2 regions of the Caproiciproducens sp. NJN-50 genome follow, and region 1 is predicted to be linked to the other one. Evidence: a T-box and tRNA genes for the amino acid it is inferred to sense, from the RefSeq annotation. Region 1 holds a T-box; the other holds one or more tRNA genes.
The links. A T-box is a leader RNA that pairs with one kind of tRNA and senses whether it is charged. The one in region 1 lies ahead of pheS (phenylalanine--tRNA ligase subunit alpha), so its partner is inferred to be a tRNA-Phe.
Positions count from the first base shown of each region.

Region 2: it encodes a tRNA-Phe, which carries the amino acid that the T-box ahead of pheS (phenylalanine--tRNA ligase subunit alpha) is inferred to sense. The anticodon was not compared.

Region 1 covers NZ_CP035283.1:1,999,055-2,006,275, forward strand. Annotated here, with positions in the region: gene EQM14_RS09620 (hypothetical protein) at 1-365, opposite strand, end outside; T-box leader at 530-742, shown strand; gene pheS (phenylalanine--tRNA ligase subunit alpha) at 794-1,813, shown strand; gene pheT (phenylalanine--tRNA ligase subunit beta) at 1,826-4,204, shown strand; gene EQM14_RS09635 (IreB family regulatory phosphoprotein) at 4,270-4,515, shown strand; gene EQM14_RS09640 (hypothetical protein) at 4,555-4,857, shown strand; gene EQM14_RS09645 (hypothetical protein) at 4,967-5,767, opposite strand; gene EQM14_RS09650 (ABC transporter ATP-binding protein) at 5,761-6,462, opposite strand; gene EQM14_RS09655 (GntR family transcriptional regulator) at 6,455-6,832, opposite strand; gene EQM14_RS09660 (ABC transporter permease) at 6,922-7,221, opposite strand, start outside.
Region 2 covers NZ_CP035283.1:1,528,453-1,535,673, reverse strand. Annotated here, with positions in the region: gene EQM14_RS07390 (DegV family protein) at 1-829, opposite strand, end outside; tRNA gene EQM14_RS07385 (tRNA-Cys) at 1,011-1,084, opposite strand; tRNA gene EQM14_RS07380 (tRNA-Gly) at 1,089-1,164, opposite strand; tRNA gene EQM14_RS07375 (tRNA-Phe) at 1,169-1,244, opposite strand; tRNA gene EQM14_RS07370 (tRNA-Asp) at 1,251-1,327, opposite strand; tRNA gene EQM14_RS07365 (tRNA-Val) at 1,335-1,411, opposite strand; gene EQM14_RS07360 (YerC/YecD family TrpR-related protein) at 1,697-1,999, opposite strand; gene yihA (ribosome biogenesis GTP-binding protein YihA/YsxC) at 2,062-2,655, opposite strand; gene lon (endopeptidase La) at 2,668-5,100, opposite strand; gene clpX (ATP-dependent Clp protease ATP-binding subunit ClpX) at 5,177-6,493, opposite strand; gene clpP (ATP-dependent Clp endopeptidase proteolytic subunit ClpP) at 6,503-7,102, opposite strand; gene tig (trigger factor) at 7,206-7,221, opposite strand, start outside.

The sequences.
Region 1 (7,221 bases):
TCCGTTTCGGACGAAAAGATCCGCGCGTCGAAGTTTTTCGAGCGAAGCTTCTGAGGGTCATATTTTCCCATTTTCTCCACCGTGCGGGCATCGACGGAAATCATCCGTCTTCGTTTCCGCTTGGCAATAATCCTGTCGATCGTGAGATCGCCGTTGGTCACACTGTACTCAAATTCCAGATTCCGCGAAGTAATCAGGAGATAAGCGCCGCAGCAGACGGCGGCAAGGACAAAAATCGCCAGAGACGGGAGAAAAAGTATGGAAAGAAAAACCACCAGCGCCCCAATCAGCACAATCCCCGTGAAAAACAGATAATCCCGCGGGCCTGATTTCTTTTTAACCAGCTGTTCAATAAAAATGTCCACGGATCTCCCCCTCCAGAGCATTTTTTTATATTTTAACACATGCTGGAATCGAATACAATTTTCAGCCTTGTTTTTTAAGCGCCGGTCCCGCCCGTTCCGCGGACAAATGGATATTTCCCTTGCATTTGGATATGATCCGTGTTATATTGTATTTTGTAAAAATCAAAAACGCAATGAAAAAGGAAGTAACCTTTCTTCATTCCGATCAGAGAAAATGCGTCATCGGCTGGAAGCGCATTTGCGGAATAGAGCGGCGAAGTTCCCTTTGGAGCGGTGCGGCTGAACCGAACGCAGTAGGCCGTGACGGGCGGCGCCGTTAAAGTCCTTTAAAGTTACAATTAGGGTGGTACCACGGAGCTTTCGCCTTCGTCCCTTGCGGGAGGAAGGCGTTTTTATTTTGCATTGAAGCAGAAAGGATGACCCATATGATGAAAGAGCAGCTGGAGAATCTCCGCAAAAAGGCGGAGGAGGAGCTCAAAGGGACGATGGACCGGCAGGGCCTTGAAACTCTCCGCATCAAATATCTGGGAAAAAAGGGCGAGCTGACCGCCATTCTGAAACAGATGCGCAGCCTGTCGGAACAGGAGAGGCCCATCATCGGGCAGTTCGCGAACGAACTGCGCGCCCTGCTCGAAAAGGAACTGACGGACCGGGCCGCCGAGCTTCACGAGGCGGAGACGGCCCTGAAGCTGAAAAGGGAAGAAATCGACGTCACCATGCCGGGAAAACGGCACGCCCTGGGCCACAGGCACCCGCTGAGCCTGGAACTCAACGAAATCAAGGAAATCTTTATCGGAATGGGATTCGACATCGTCAGCGGGCCGGAGGTCGAGTACGACTACTATAACTTTGAGGCTCTGAACATCCCGAAGGACCATCCCGCGCGCGACACGCAGGATACGTTTTATATCACCGACAACATTCTGCTCCGCACGCAGACCTCCCCCGTGCAGGTGCGGACCATGGAAACGCAGAAACCGCCGATCCGCGTGATTTCCCCCGGGCGCGTCTACCGCTCCGACGCCGTGGACGCCACCCACTCCCCGCTGTTCCATCAGATCGAGGGGCTTGTGGTCGACAGGGGGATCACGTTCGCGAATCTGAAAGGCACATTGGAAACCATTATCAAGCGCATGTACGGCGAGGACTCCGTCGTCCGGTTCCGCCCGCATCATTTCCCGTTCACGGAGCCTTCCGCGGAAGTCGACGTGCAGTGCTTCAACTGTCACGGCGAAGGCTGCCGCCTGTGCAAGGGCGAAGGCTGGATCGAAATTCTTGGCTGCGGCATGGTCCATCCGAAGGTGCTCTCGAACTGTGGCATCGATCCGGAGGAGTACAGCGGCTTCGCTTTCGGCATGGGGCTGGAACGCCTCGTCATGCGCAAATACAGCATCGACGACCTTCGTCTGTTCTACGAAAACGACGTGCGGTTTTTGAATCAGTTTTAAGGGGGAAGCAATATGGATTTGTCCAAGAAATGGCTCAAGGAATTCGTTGAGCTTGACGATATGCCGATCCGTTTCTTCACGGAGGCAATGACCATGAGCGGTTCCAAGGTGGAAAGCTGGAGGACGGAAGGCAGCGAAATCGAAAACGTGGTGGTCGGAAAAGTACTTTCCCTGGAGCGCCATCCGGATTCCGATCACATGTGGATCACCATGACCGATGTCGGCGGCGACGAACCGCTCCAGATCATCACCGGAGCGCAGAACCTGAAAGCCGGCGACCTCGTGCCTGTCGCGCTCCACAATTCCAGCCTTCCGGGCGGCAAGAAGATCAAAAAAGGGAAGCTGCGCGGCCTGGAGAGCAACGGGATGCTCTGCTCCCTTTCGGAGCTCGGCCTGACCAAACACGACTTTCCCTATGCGATCGAGGACGGGATCTTTGTTTTACAGGAAGACTGCCGCCCCGGCCAGCCGATCCGGGAAGCCGCCGGCCTGAACGACACGATCGTCGAGTTTGAGATCACCTCCAACCGGCCGGACTGCTTTTCCGTCATCGGTCTGGCCCGCGAAGCCGCCGCAACGTTCCACAAGCCCCTGAAACTCCATGTGCCCGTCGTCAAAGGCGGCCACGGCTCCGGGAAAGAACTGCTGAGCGTCTCGGTGGAAGCGCCCGACCTCTGCCCGATGTACTCCGCCCGCGTCGTGAAAAACGTAAGGGTGAAACCGTCCCCGCGCTGGATGCGCGAGCGCCTTCGCGCGATGGGCGTGCGCCCGATCAACAATATCGTCGACATCACGAACTATGTGATGCTGGAATACGGCCAGCCGATGCACTCGTTCGACTACCGGTTCATCGAGGGGCACAAAATCACGGTGCGCCGGGCAAGGGACGGCGAAGCGATCACCACGCTGGACAGCGCGCCGCACATGCTTCATTCCAACAACCTGGTCATCGCGGACGAAAGCCGCGCGGTCGCCATCGCCGGCGTCATGGGCGGCGAAAACAGTGAAATCGTGGACGGCACCACGACCATCGTGTTCGAATCCGCCTGCTTCAAGGGTTCTTCGGTCCGCACGACCGCGCGCGACCTCGGCATGCGCACGGACGCTTCCTCCCTGTACGAAAAAGGGCTGGACCCGAACAACTGCATCCCCGCGCTGGACCGGGCGTGCGAGCTTGTGGAACTGCTGGACGCGGGCGATGTGACCGACGGCATCATCGAAGACCGCCATTTTTCCGAGGAGCCCCGCAGAATCCGCCTGGAGCCGGACTGGATCAACCGTTTTCTCGACATCTCCCTTGACAAGGAAGAGATGAAGCGGATTCTAAGCAAGCTGGACTGCGGATTCGACGGCGACGAGATCCTGGTCCCCTCCTTCCGTCCCGACCTCGTTCATAAGGCGGATATTGCGGAGGAAATCGCCCGTTTTTACGGATACGACAAAATTGCTTCCACCTCGCTCAGCGGCGGGGCGCAGGGAAGATACACCGCACGGCAAAAATTTGAGCGGCTGGTCGGGGACACCATGCTGGCGCTCGGCGCGAGCGAGATCATGACCTACTCCTTCATCAGCCCGAAATATTACGATAAGATCCTGATGCCAAAGGATTCCCCGCTTCGCAATTCCGTCGTCATCTCGAATCCCCTCGGCGAGGACACCGGCATCATGCGCACCACCGCCCTGCCCTCCATGATGGACGTCCTCTCCCGAAACTACAATAACCGCAACGGCTCCGCCTGTCTTTACGAGCTGGCGACGGAGTATCTCCCGACCTCGGCGGACCGGCTGCCGGAAGAAAAGCTGAAGCTCATCTGCGGCATGTACGGCGACGGCGCCGATTTCTTCACCGCGAAAGGTATGGTGGAGGACCTTCTGGAAAAACTTAGTGTAACGGGCTGGGACATTGCCGCCTCATCGGACGAATTCAGCTACCATCCCGGCCGCTGCGCCGTATTATCCATCGGCGGCAGCCTGTTCGGCGTCATTGGGGAGCTTCATCCGAAAGCTGCGGAAAACTACGGCATGGACTGCAGGGTCATCAGCTTTACGCTTGACGTGGACACACTGTATCAATACGCCAAAATGGAAAAGATTTACCGCCCGCTTCCCAGGTTTCCCGCCGTCGAGAGGGACCTCGCCCTGATCTGCGACGACAGGATACCGGTCATGACTCTGGAGCGTGCGATCCGTTCCGGAATCGGTCCCCTGCTTGAGAAAATTGAGCTTTTCGACGTGTACCGCGGGGAACAGATTGAAAAAGGCAAAAAGAGCGCAGCATTCCGCGTCGTGCTCCGTTCCTCAAGCGGTACGCTGACGGAAGACCAGATTACGGCTGCGATGAAACGGGCCGTGAGAGAGCTTGAAAGCATCGGAGCCGTCCTTCGCTCTTAATTTGCATTTACTTCTTGCATTTCATTGCCCATTGTTGTATGATGAAAAATACTGGAGGTGTTTCTATGCTCGATAAAACGGTAACTTTTTCACTGGGAAGCGACCGGGAGGAAGGCATCAAGAAAATCCTCACAACTGTATACGACGCTCTGAAGGAAAAGGGCTACAATCCCATCAACCAGATTGTGGGATATATCCTTTCGGAGGACCCCACTTATATTACAACTCACAACAACGCGCGGAGCCTGATCCGCCGGATTGACCGGGATGAGCTGCTGCAGGTATTGGTAAAATCGTATCTGGGCGAATAATTCGGGTCCGAACGACATAAAAGAAGAGGAGGACGGCGAATGGCAGACAAACAAACAGACGGGGAACCGCAGTTTCCAACCTACAAGGGCAAACCACTGGTGCGCTGCGGCGATGTGATTTATTACGGAAGCATGAAAGACCGTTATGTCGTCAGGCTGGAAATTAAAAGCAAGAAAAAAGTAAAGGACATGGATGTGGCGGACCGGGTCAGCATTCAGCTGATGCTGACGGACCAGACCGTGCGCAATCGGAAACAAATCGTAAAAGCCAGTGAAAAAGACGGGCTTTACCGCGCGATGGATCTGGCGGATGTCTGGCTGAACAGGGCGTTGACTGAATAATTGCCCACAGAATAATTGATTAAAATCCGGGTTGAGTCCCATCCCGGGTATGAAAAAACCTCCGGCTGCAGAATGAACTGCATCCGGAGGTCCTTTTTATTTTTACGGCTTATTCCAAATTCAGTTTTTTGCTGAGCATCCAATTGGTGAAAAAGTAAAAGGCAACACCGAAAACCGCGGTGTAAAGGATCACGATCAGCAACGCAACCTCCGCGGGTTCGGCCGGGAACAGGCCCAGCGAGTAATGAAACGACTCGAAATAGATTTGAATCCGCGGGCCAAATCCTTTGAACAGCAGGGAGGAAATGATTTGCTCGACGATGCCAAAGCCGAGGAACGTGCCCACGCCCGCCAGCAGCTTGTGGCGTCCGGCCAGATTGCCCACTACAATCGACGCATAAATCTCCAGAATGCTGGACAGAAAAGCGACTACGATCAGGACGATGATCTCTATGGCAATCAGATGTGCGGATAATCCGTATTGCCGGTATAATTCTCCCAATTCCGCGCATCCGCGGCTGAACTGCGTCAGGGTCTGTTCGTCCGCCACCATAATGAAGACGGAGATGACCGAAACCAGAATGCTCAGCGCGGACCACAGCAGCGTGATGATCATTTTCGCGTCGATATGGCTGTGCGTTTTCACCGGCAGGGTAAAGGACAGATAGCCCTCGTCGCCCAGCAGGTTTTTATTAAAGCGCTGGACGGTCACCACCAGCGTGATGACGAATGCCGCGACAATCAGCATCACATAAACGCTCATCGAAACCATGCGCGGGATGTCAAAGTTCTGTACGTCGGCATTCCAGATCAGCTTGTTGACGATGGCGAGCAAAAGGATCAATCCGTAAATCGGAAGAAAAGTCCGCGCCGTCGCTTTCATTTCATATTTCAGAAGCTTGCCTAGCATTTGAACACCTCCCTGAAAAGTGCGTCGACACTCTTTCCTTCCCTCTCCCGTATCTCGTCGACGGTGGAAGTCAGGACGATGTTGCCCATATTGATGAAAATCACTTCGTCCAGGACCTTCTCCACATCCGTAATCAGATGCGTCGAAATCAGCACCGTGGCATTTTCACTGTAATTGCTGATAATGGTATCCAAAATGTAGTCCCTTGCGGCGGGATCGACGCCGCCGATCGGCTCGTCGAGGATGTACAGCTCCGCTTCGCGGCTCATCACGAGAATCAGCTGCACCTTCTCCTTGGTCCCCTTTGACATCGTCTTTAAACGGTCTCCGGGATTGATATGCAGCCTCTGCAGCATATCATAGGCTTTGGACTTGTTGAAGTTCGCATAAAAATCGCCGAAGAAATCAATCATCGTCTGGACGCTCATCCAGTCGTTCAGGTAAGTCCTCTCCGGCAAATAGGAAACGATTTTTTTCGTTTCAATGCCCGGTGCCATGCCACCGACCAGAATCTGCCCGGAGCTGGGCGTCAAAAGCCCGTTTGCAAGTTTAATCAATGTGCTTTTTCCGCTTCCGTTCGGTCCGAGCAGACCCACAATACGGCCTTTCGGCACGGAAATACTGACGGAATTGAGCGCAAGGCACCCCGGGAAATACTTCACCAGGCTGCGGCACTCGAGTATGCTGTCATCCATTCTGCCCTTCCTCCTTAATCATACGGTTCAGTAAGCTGACCGTCTGTTCCCTGTCGAATCCAAGCCGGTTCATCTTCTGAATAAAATCCTGTATTAAATCCGCCGCAAGATTGTTTTTCGTCTGCATGATTTTCTGTACATCCTCCGTGACATATCGTCCGCTTGTACGCTGAGAATATAAAAGTCCGTCGCTCTCCAGCCTGGAAAGCGCCCTCTGCATGGTATTCGGGTTGACCGAAGCCTCGGCGGCCATGTCGCGCACGGAGGGAAGCTTGCTTCCGGCTGCGTAGATTCCCGAAACGACCATCAGCTGGATCCGTTCAACCAGCTGGGAATAAATCGGTCTGTCGGATTTTAGATCCCATGCCATTTTCTCACCTCCGAATTGACCATTGTACTAATACATTAATACAGTTATACAATACTTTTCCCTTTCTGTCAAGTACTTCCGAAGCAGTTTCAGCAAATATCTTTTTTTCTGAAGAAAACGGCGCCAATCATGACAAAGAAAACGGCGGTGGCGGCAAAGACCGCGGCCGAAGCCGTCATCTGACCGGGAGTACCGGCGGCAATCAGATTGAACTGCGGCATAAGCAGAAAATATTTGCTCAGGCCCGACAGGTGGAACAGGTTCAGCAGAAGCTGTGGAAGATAGATCACCGCGTAAAAGGCGAATACAAACAGCGAATTTTTCTGAAGCATCATGGCGAGGAACGCGGCAATCGGAATGGCCGCCGCGTAACCGATGCAGCTCACGCC
Region 2 (7,221 bases), 470 kb from region 1:
CGCAGTGGGAACCAATGGTGGGGCCGATATAACTGACAAAGGAGTTCCGAAAGCCAAAGCGGCTGATCATCTCCTGGGAAAAAAACTGCACTTCCTCTTTCTTGCAGTCCGAATGACAAATATACACCGTTTGTCTCTCGGGGCTTGTAACCAACTGCCCTAAAATATCGCCGATACGTCCGAGCGCGTGATTCCGTCCTCGTATTTTTTCACGGACGATCAAATGCCCTTCCCTGTCAAGATTCAGAATGGGGTTGATATTTAGGGCGGTAGCGATCATTTCGCCGGTCCTGCTTACCCGCCCGCTGCGATATAAATATTTCAGATCATCGGTCGTGTAATATGTATTGATATACACCTTTCCCTCATTGAGAGCTTTTTCACACTCCTCAGGAGATTTCCCCCCGTCACGCAAGTCCGCAGCCCAGATACAGAGCATTCCGTAACCAATGGAGGCCAGCGTTGAATCGATGACAAATAATTTCGCATCGGGATATTTTCCCAAAAACAACGTTTTGGCGATCATCGCATTGTCGTAGGTCCCGGAAATTCCGCTTCCCAGCGCAATATGAAGAATCGGCAGCCCATATTTCTGATAAAGCTCCGACCAGAAATTTTCGAATTCAACGGGCGTCATCTGACTGGTGCGCGGCACCGCTCCCCCGCGCATTTTATCGTAAAACGCCCGGCAGTCTCCGAGGTGCATCCGGTCCGCATATTCGACCCCGCCAACCGTGTATTTCATTCGATAGAAATAAATGTTCCGCTTTTCGCAATATTCTCCGGGTAAATCACAGCCCGAATCTGTTGAAACACAAAATTTCGCCACTTTCAAACAGATCCTTTCCTAATAAACGCTTCGTTTACCATTTTTCATCAAAACCGAAGACTCCGCACAGGCCGCTTTCAATTAGTATAGAACATGCGTTTTTAAATATCAATGGGAGCCAGGCAAAAAAGTAACCCGGACAAAAGCCCGGGTTACTTTTAATGGAATCAATTTTTCATTTTGGAGGCGTCACCCGGATTCGGACCGGGGATGAGGGTTTTGCAGACCCTTGCCTTACCACTTGGCTATGACGCCAATCTGGAGCGAACGACGAGGCTCGAACTCGCTACCTCCACCTTGGCAAGGTGGCGCTCTACCAGATGAGCTACGTTCGCATTTTGGTGCCTCCGGGCGGAATCGAACCACCGACACGGGGATTTTCAGTCCCCTGCTCTACCGACTGAGCTACAGAGGCATACTATGGCGACTCGGATCGGGATCGAACCGACGACCTCTAGCGTGACAGGCTAGCGTTCTAACCAGCTGAACTACCGAGCCAACTAAATGGTGGGAACAATAGGACTCGAACCTATGACCCCCTGCTTGTAAGGCAGGTGCTCTAACCAGCTGAGCTATGCTCCCGTCAACTGTTCTCACCCATTTATCAGCGACGTGTTATATAATACTATATTTAACCGCGCTTGTCAACACGAAAAACTACTTTTTTCAGGTTTTTTACCATAATCTTCTTTTCTTTCCGGTCCAGAGCATTGTGCCGGCCCGGTAATAATTTTCGGCGGCAGAAAACTTTCTTCCGCGTGCGCACCGGCGAAACGCAGAACGGCCTGCTCCAACAAAAAGTACAACAGGCCGCGTTAAAAGGAATCCAGCAAAACACCGAACCGCCCCGCAGAAGAAAGCTTCAATCTATTTATTCTTTTGTCCCTCTTCCAGCCTCTGGAAAATGAGCTCGTACCCGTCACATCCATAGTGAAGGGACCGGTTGACACGGCTAATCGTGGCCGTGGAGGCGCCGGTCGTCGCCACAATATCGCTGTAGACCTTTTTATTGCTCAACATGTGAGCCACCAAAAGCCTCTGGGACATCGCCTTGATTTCTGAAACCGTGCAGAGATCTTCAAAAAAAGCATAGCATTCTTCCGGAGTTTTTAAAGATAAAACCGCGCTGAACAAAAAATCCACGCTGTCGTCTTTCAGTCTCGAGTTCAATGCAACCACTCTCCCAACTTTAACAGAATATCATTACAAAGCAGAAAAGTCAAATAGAAGAACTATTTCTCCGCAAAGCTGCACGCTGAGAGAATTCTTTCGCGAATCACGCCAACGCCTTCCCCCGACTTGGCGGAGCACGGGACAATCGGAATCCCCGGACACGATCCAAATTTTTCGCAATACACTGCCTCCTGAGAAGAGCGCTCCGTTTTATTGAGTTTGTCGCATTTGGTTGCCGCAATCAGAAATGGGACTTTTCCGTCGCTCAGAAAACTTACCATTTGAAGGTCGTCCGGGGTCGGGGCATGGCGCAGATCCATCAGCTGCACGACAAGACGGATATCGCGCCGCTGGCGGAAATAGCCTTGCGCCAGTTCCGCCCATCGAAGTTTTTCCGATTTTGACACTTTCGCATACCCATACCCCGGCAGGTCGACAAACCGGCAAAAGCCAAGGTTGTAAAAGTTGACGGTTGCGGTCTTCCCCGGGGCCGAACTGGTCCTGGCCAGAGACTTGCGCAGAAGCAGACGGTTGATCAGCGACGACTTTCCTGCGTTCGATCTGCCGGAAAAAGCAATTTCCGGCAGGGTTGAAGCTGGAAGCTGATCCGAGCGGCCGGCCGAAAGTTCGAAAAAAGCCGTTTCAATCCCCATATTCCGGCACCGTCACTGCGGAATTGAGGCTGTGCCGGAAGAAATGCGGTCAATTTTATTTGCGGCCGGGAGCGCCATCGGCTCAGAAGCGTCCGACGCTTCCTGAGGCGTCGGCATTTTTGTCAGCGCAATTTTCAAAACCTGATCGATTTGATCAACCGGCTTGAACTGGATGGAATTTTTCACTGTGGTATCGATTTCTTCGAGGTCCGCGACATTGTCGGAAGGGATGATAACGGTTTTGACTCCGGAGCGGTAAGCCGCCATCGTCTTTTCCTTCAGTCCGCCGATTGGCAGCACGCGGCCAAGCAGGGTGATTTCACCCGTCATGGCAACATCATGCCGGACGGGAATCTTGCAGAGCGCCGACGTAATAGCCGTAGCCATCGCCGTACCCGCGGACGGTCCGTCCTTTGGAATCGCGCCTTCCGGAGCGTGAATATGAATATCATACTTCGTGTAAAAATCGTGGCTGATCCCAAGGCCCCTGGCCCTTGTGCGGATGCAGCTGATCGCGGTGCGCGCGGATTCCTTCATCACGTCGCCAAGCGAGCCGGTCAGCTCAAGTTTTCCGGTCCCGTCCATCACGGCGACCTCAATCGGCAGAAGAGTCCCGCCTACGCTGGTCCAGGCCAGTCCGTTGACCAGTCCGACCATATCCTGCTGGCTTCGGCTGTCCTCCTTGAATTTTTCCGGTCCAAGAAGCTCCTCGATTTTTTTGGGGCTGATCGTAATCCTTTTTTTACGGTCCTCCACAAAATATTTTGCGCATTTTCTGCACAGTGAAGCAATATTGCGCTCCAGAGTCCTGACGCCGGCCTCCCTTGTGTAGCCGTCGATCAGTTTATGAACGGCCTCAGGCGTAATCCTCAGCTGTGCGGAGGCGATTCCATGCTTTTTCAGCTGCTTGGGAATCAGATGCTTCACAGCAATATTGTATTTTTCCAGATGCGTGTAACTCCCCAGCGTAATGACATCCATTCTGTCATACAGGGGCTCCGGAATCGCGCTTGCGTCGTTTGCGGTCGTAATGAACAGCACATTGCTCAGGTCGAACGGCATATCGATATAATGGTCGTAGAAAGCGTTGTTCTGTTCGGAATCCAAAACTTCAAGAAGGGCGGAAGAGGGATCGCCGCGAAAATTGTTGCCCATCTTATCGATCTCATCGAGCAGAATCAGCGGGTTGTTGGTTCCCGCCTGCTTCATGGCATTGATGATCCGCCCCGGCATGGAGCCGATATAGGTGCGCCGGTGCCCCACGATATCTGATTCGTCGCGGACGCCGCCAAGTGATACGCGAACGTATTTGCGGCCGGTCGCCTCCGCGATCGAATGGGCGATCGACGTCTTGCCGACCCCCGGAGGGCCGACCAGGCAGACGATCTGCCCACGGATATCAGGCGAGAGTTTTTTCACGGCCAGTACTTCCAGAATGCGTTCCTTTACTTTTTCCAGGCCGTAATGCTCCCTGTCAAGGATCCTGCGGGCTTTTCTCAAATCGATATGCTCTTTGCTGGAAACATTCCACGGCAGCTCCAGGCAGGTTTCCAGGTAACTGACGATCACGCTTCCCTCATGGGAACCATCCGGCATTTTGGACAAACGGTCGCATTCCTTCATCAGCTTTTCATGCTGCGCTTTCGGCAGGCCGAGTTTTTCGATCCTCTCGCGCAATTCGTCCGCTTCCTGCTGGGGATTGTCGTCTTCTCCGAGCTCGTAGGAGATCGCCTTCATCTGCTCGCGCAGGAAGTACTCCCTCTGGTTGCGGTCGATCTGTTCTTTTGCCTTTTCGCTGATCTGGGTCTCAATGGAAAGAACCTGCGTTTCCTTTTTCAGAATTGCCGCGAGCTTTTCCAGCCTGCGGAGCGGATGCAGTTCCTCCAGGATTGTCTGTTTTTCCTCAAAATCAAACATGATATTGGACGCGATATAATCCGCCAGTTCCCCGCAGTCTTTTTTCTGCACAACGCCGATTACAATATCCGGCGGAATGTGAGTGTAGTTCTGAATAAACTGCTCAAAAAGGTTTTGCGTATAACGAATCAGCGCCTCTGATCTCCTGGTCGACCGGGACGGCAGAGTCTCAACCCGCTGCAAATGAACCAGCAGGAAAGGGTTCTCCGATTCATAGGACGTCGCATTCGCACGGTAAAGCCCCTCTGCAAACAGACGGACTCCGTCGTCGTTGCGCCGGATCACCTGCTTGATTTTTGCAACGACCCCCATGGAAAAAATCTGTTCCGCAGACGGGTCGTTTTCGGAAAGATCTTTTTGAGCAACAAGGAAAATCAATTGATTTTCCTCCATCGCTTTTTCCAGCGCAAGAATGGATTTTCGGCGGCCGACGTCAAACTGAAGCAGCATGCCCGGAAAGATAACGAGCCCTCTCAGTGCAAGAGCCGGAATAGCGGCGGATTCGTGTTGTATGTCAGTTTCTATCATACTCATAGTAAGCTCCTTGAAAAAAAAGCTGTTGCAGGGCGATCTGATTGCCGCGCTGCAACAGGCATTGGTTCCCTCAGGAAGCGGTGTCCTTCCTCCCTCTTTTGCTGGGAGACGTGATTTTGAGCGCAACCGGCTTTCGATCCGGATTATAAGTGATTTCCGGTTTTGCCCCATTCTCCACCGCGTCTTGAGTGATGACGACTTTCTCTACCGTATAATCGGACGGAACATGATACATTAAGTCCGTCAGCATGTTCTCCAAAATCGACCGAAGCCCTCTGGCGCCCGTCCGGCGTTCCAGGGTTTTCTTTGCAATCGCTCTGAGTGCTTCCGGCTGAAACTCCAGTTCAACCTTGTCAAGCTGAAACAGCTTTTTGTATTGGTTTACCAGGCTGTTTTTCGGTTCGGTTAAAATACGGACCAAAGCCTCTTCATCAAGGCCGTCCAGCGCTGCAATCACGGGCAGCCTTCCCACCAGTTCGGGAATCAAGCCGAATTTGACCAGATCGTGCGGTATGACATCCTTCATCCAGGAAGTGGAATCCAGTTCCGACTTGCTGCGCACCTGGGCGCCGAATCCGATGGAAGAAAAGGCCGAACGGCGTTCAATGATCTTGTTCAGGCCGTCAAATGCGCCGCCGCAGATGAAAAGGATATTGGTTGTGTCAATTTGCAAGAATTCCTGCTGAGGATGTTTTCTTCCACCCTGAGGGGGAACATTGGAAACGGTTCCTTCCAATATCTTCAGCAGAGCCTGTTGCACGCCCTCGCCGCTGACATCCCTCGTAATGGACGGGTTTTCGGATTTTCTAGCGATTTTATCGATCTCGTCGATATAAATAATCCCGCGCTCCGCCTTCTCAATATCAAAGTCCGCCGCCTGAATCAGGCGCAGAAGGATATTTTCAACGTCTTCCCCGACATACCCGGCTTCCGTCAGGGTTGTCGCGTCGGCGATTGCAAACGGAACGTCTAGTATTTTGGCGAGCGTCTGAGCCAGAAGGGTTTTGCCGACGCCCGTCGGCCCCAGCAGAAGGACGTTGCTTTTCGTCAGTTCAACATCGTCCTTGTCACGGCCGTAATAAATTCTTTTATAGTGATTATAAACAGCAACCGAAAGGGCTATTTTAGCGTCTTCCTGCCCAATGACATACTCGTCGAGCTGCTTTTTGATTTCCTGCGGTTTGGGCAGTTCCGCAGCCGACTCGTTATAGCTTTCCTTTCTTGTGGACAGATTTTTCTCATCGTTCAGGATGGAGGTGCAAAGCTCGATACATTCGTCACAGATGAAAACACCAGGCCCCGCAATCAGGCGGCGCGCCTCACTCTGCGGCTTTCCGCAAAAGGAACAGCAAATTTCCCTTCCCTTATTGTCGTCGTTGTTAGGCATTTTATCACCCTATTTCATCGAGTCTTGATGACCTTGTATCACCTTGTCAATCAATCCATACCGAACCGCTTCCTCCGCAGTCATAAAATTATCGCGTTCGGTATCCTTCATAATGACCTCGAGTGGCTGCCCGGTGCGTTCCGACAGAATTTCATTCAACTTTTTCTTGATGTGCAGCATGTGATCCGCCTGAATTTTAATATCCGTTGCCTGACCCTGCGTGCCGCCGCTCGGCTGATGAATCATGATGTCGCTGTTGGGCAGCGCATAGCGCTTCCCTTTCGCGCCCGCCGTGAGCAGAAACGCTCCCATGCTGGCGGCCATCCCCATACAGATGGTGGATACGTCGCATTTTACATACTGCATGGTGTCGTAGATCGCAAGGCCGGCAGTAACGGACCCCCCCGGACTGTTGATATAAAGGCTGATATCCTTGGCCGGGTCCTGGCCCTCCAAATAAAGCAACTGGGCGACTACCAAGCTGGAGGTCGCATCATTCACTTCGTCCGTCAGCATGACGATCCTGTCGTTCAGCAGACGGGAAAAAATATCGTACGAGCGCTCTCCGCGATTCGTTTGTTCAATTACATAGGGCACTAAACTGCTCATTTCTCAATCCCTCCAGTGGCCGGCAATAATAGAGCATTGGCGGAATCAGATGATTTATTCCGCTCTCCGGCATCTTTTTGCTGCGCCGGCTGTCTCTTTCCGGTTATTCCCTTTCTTCC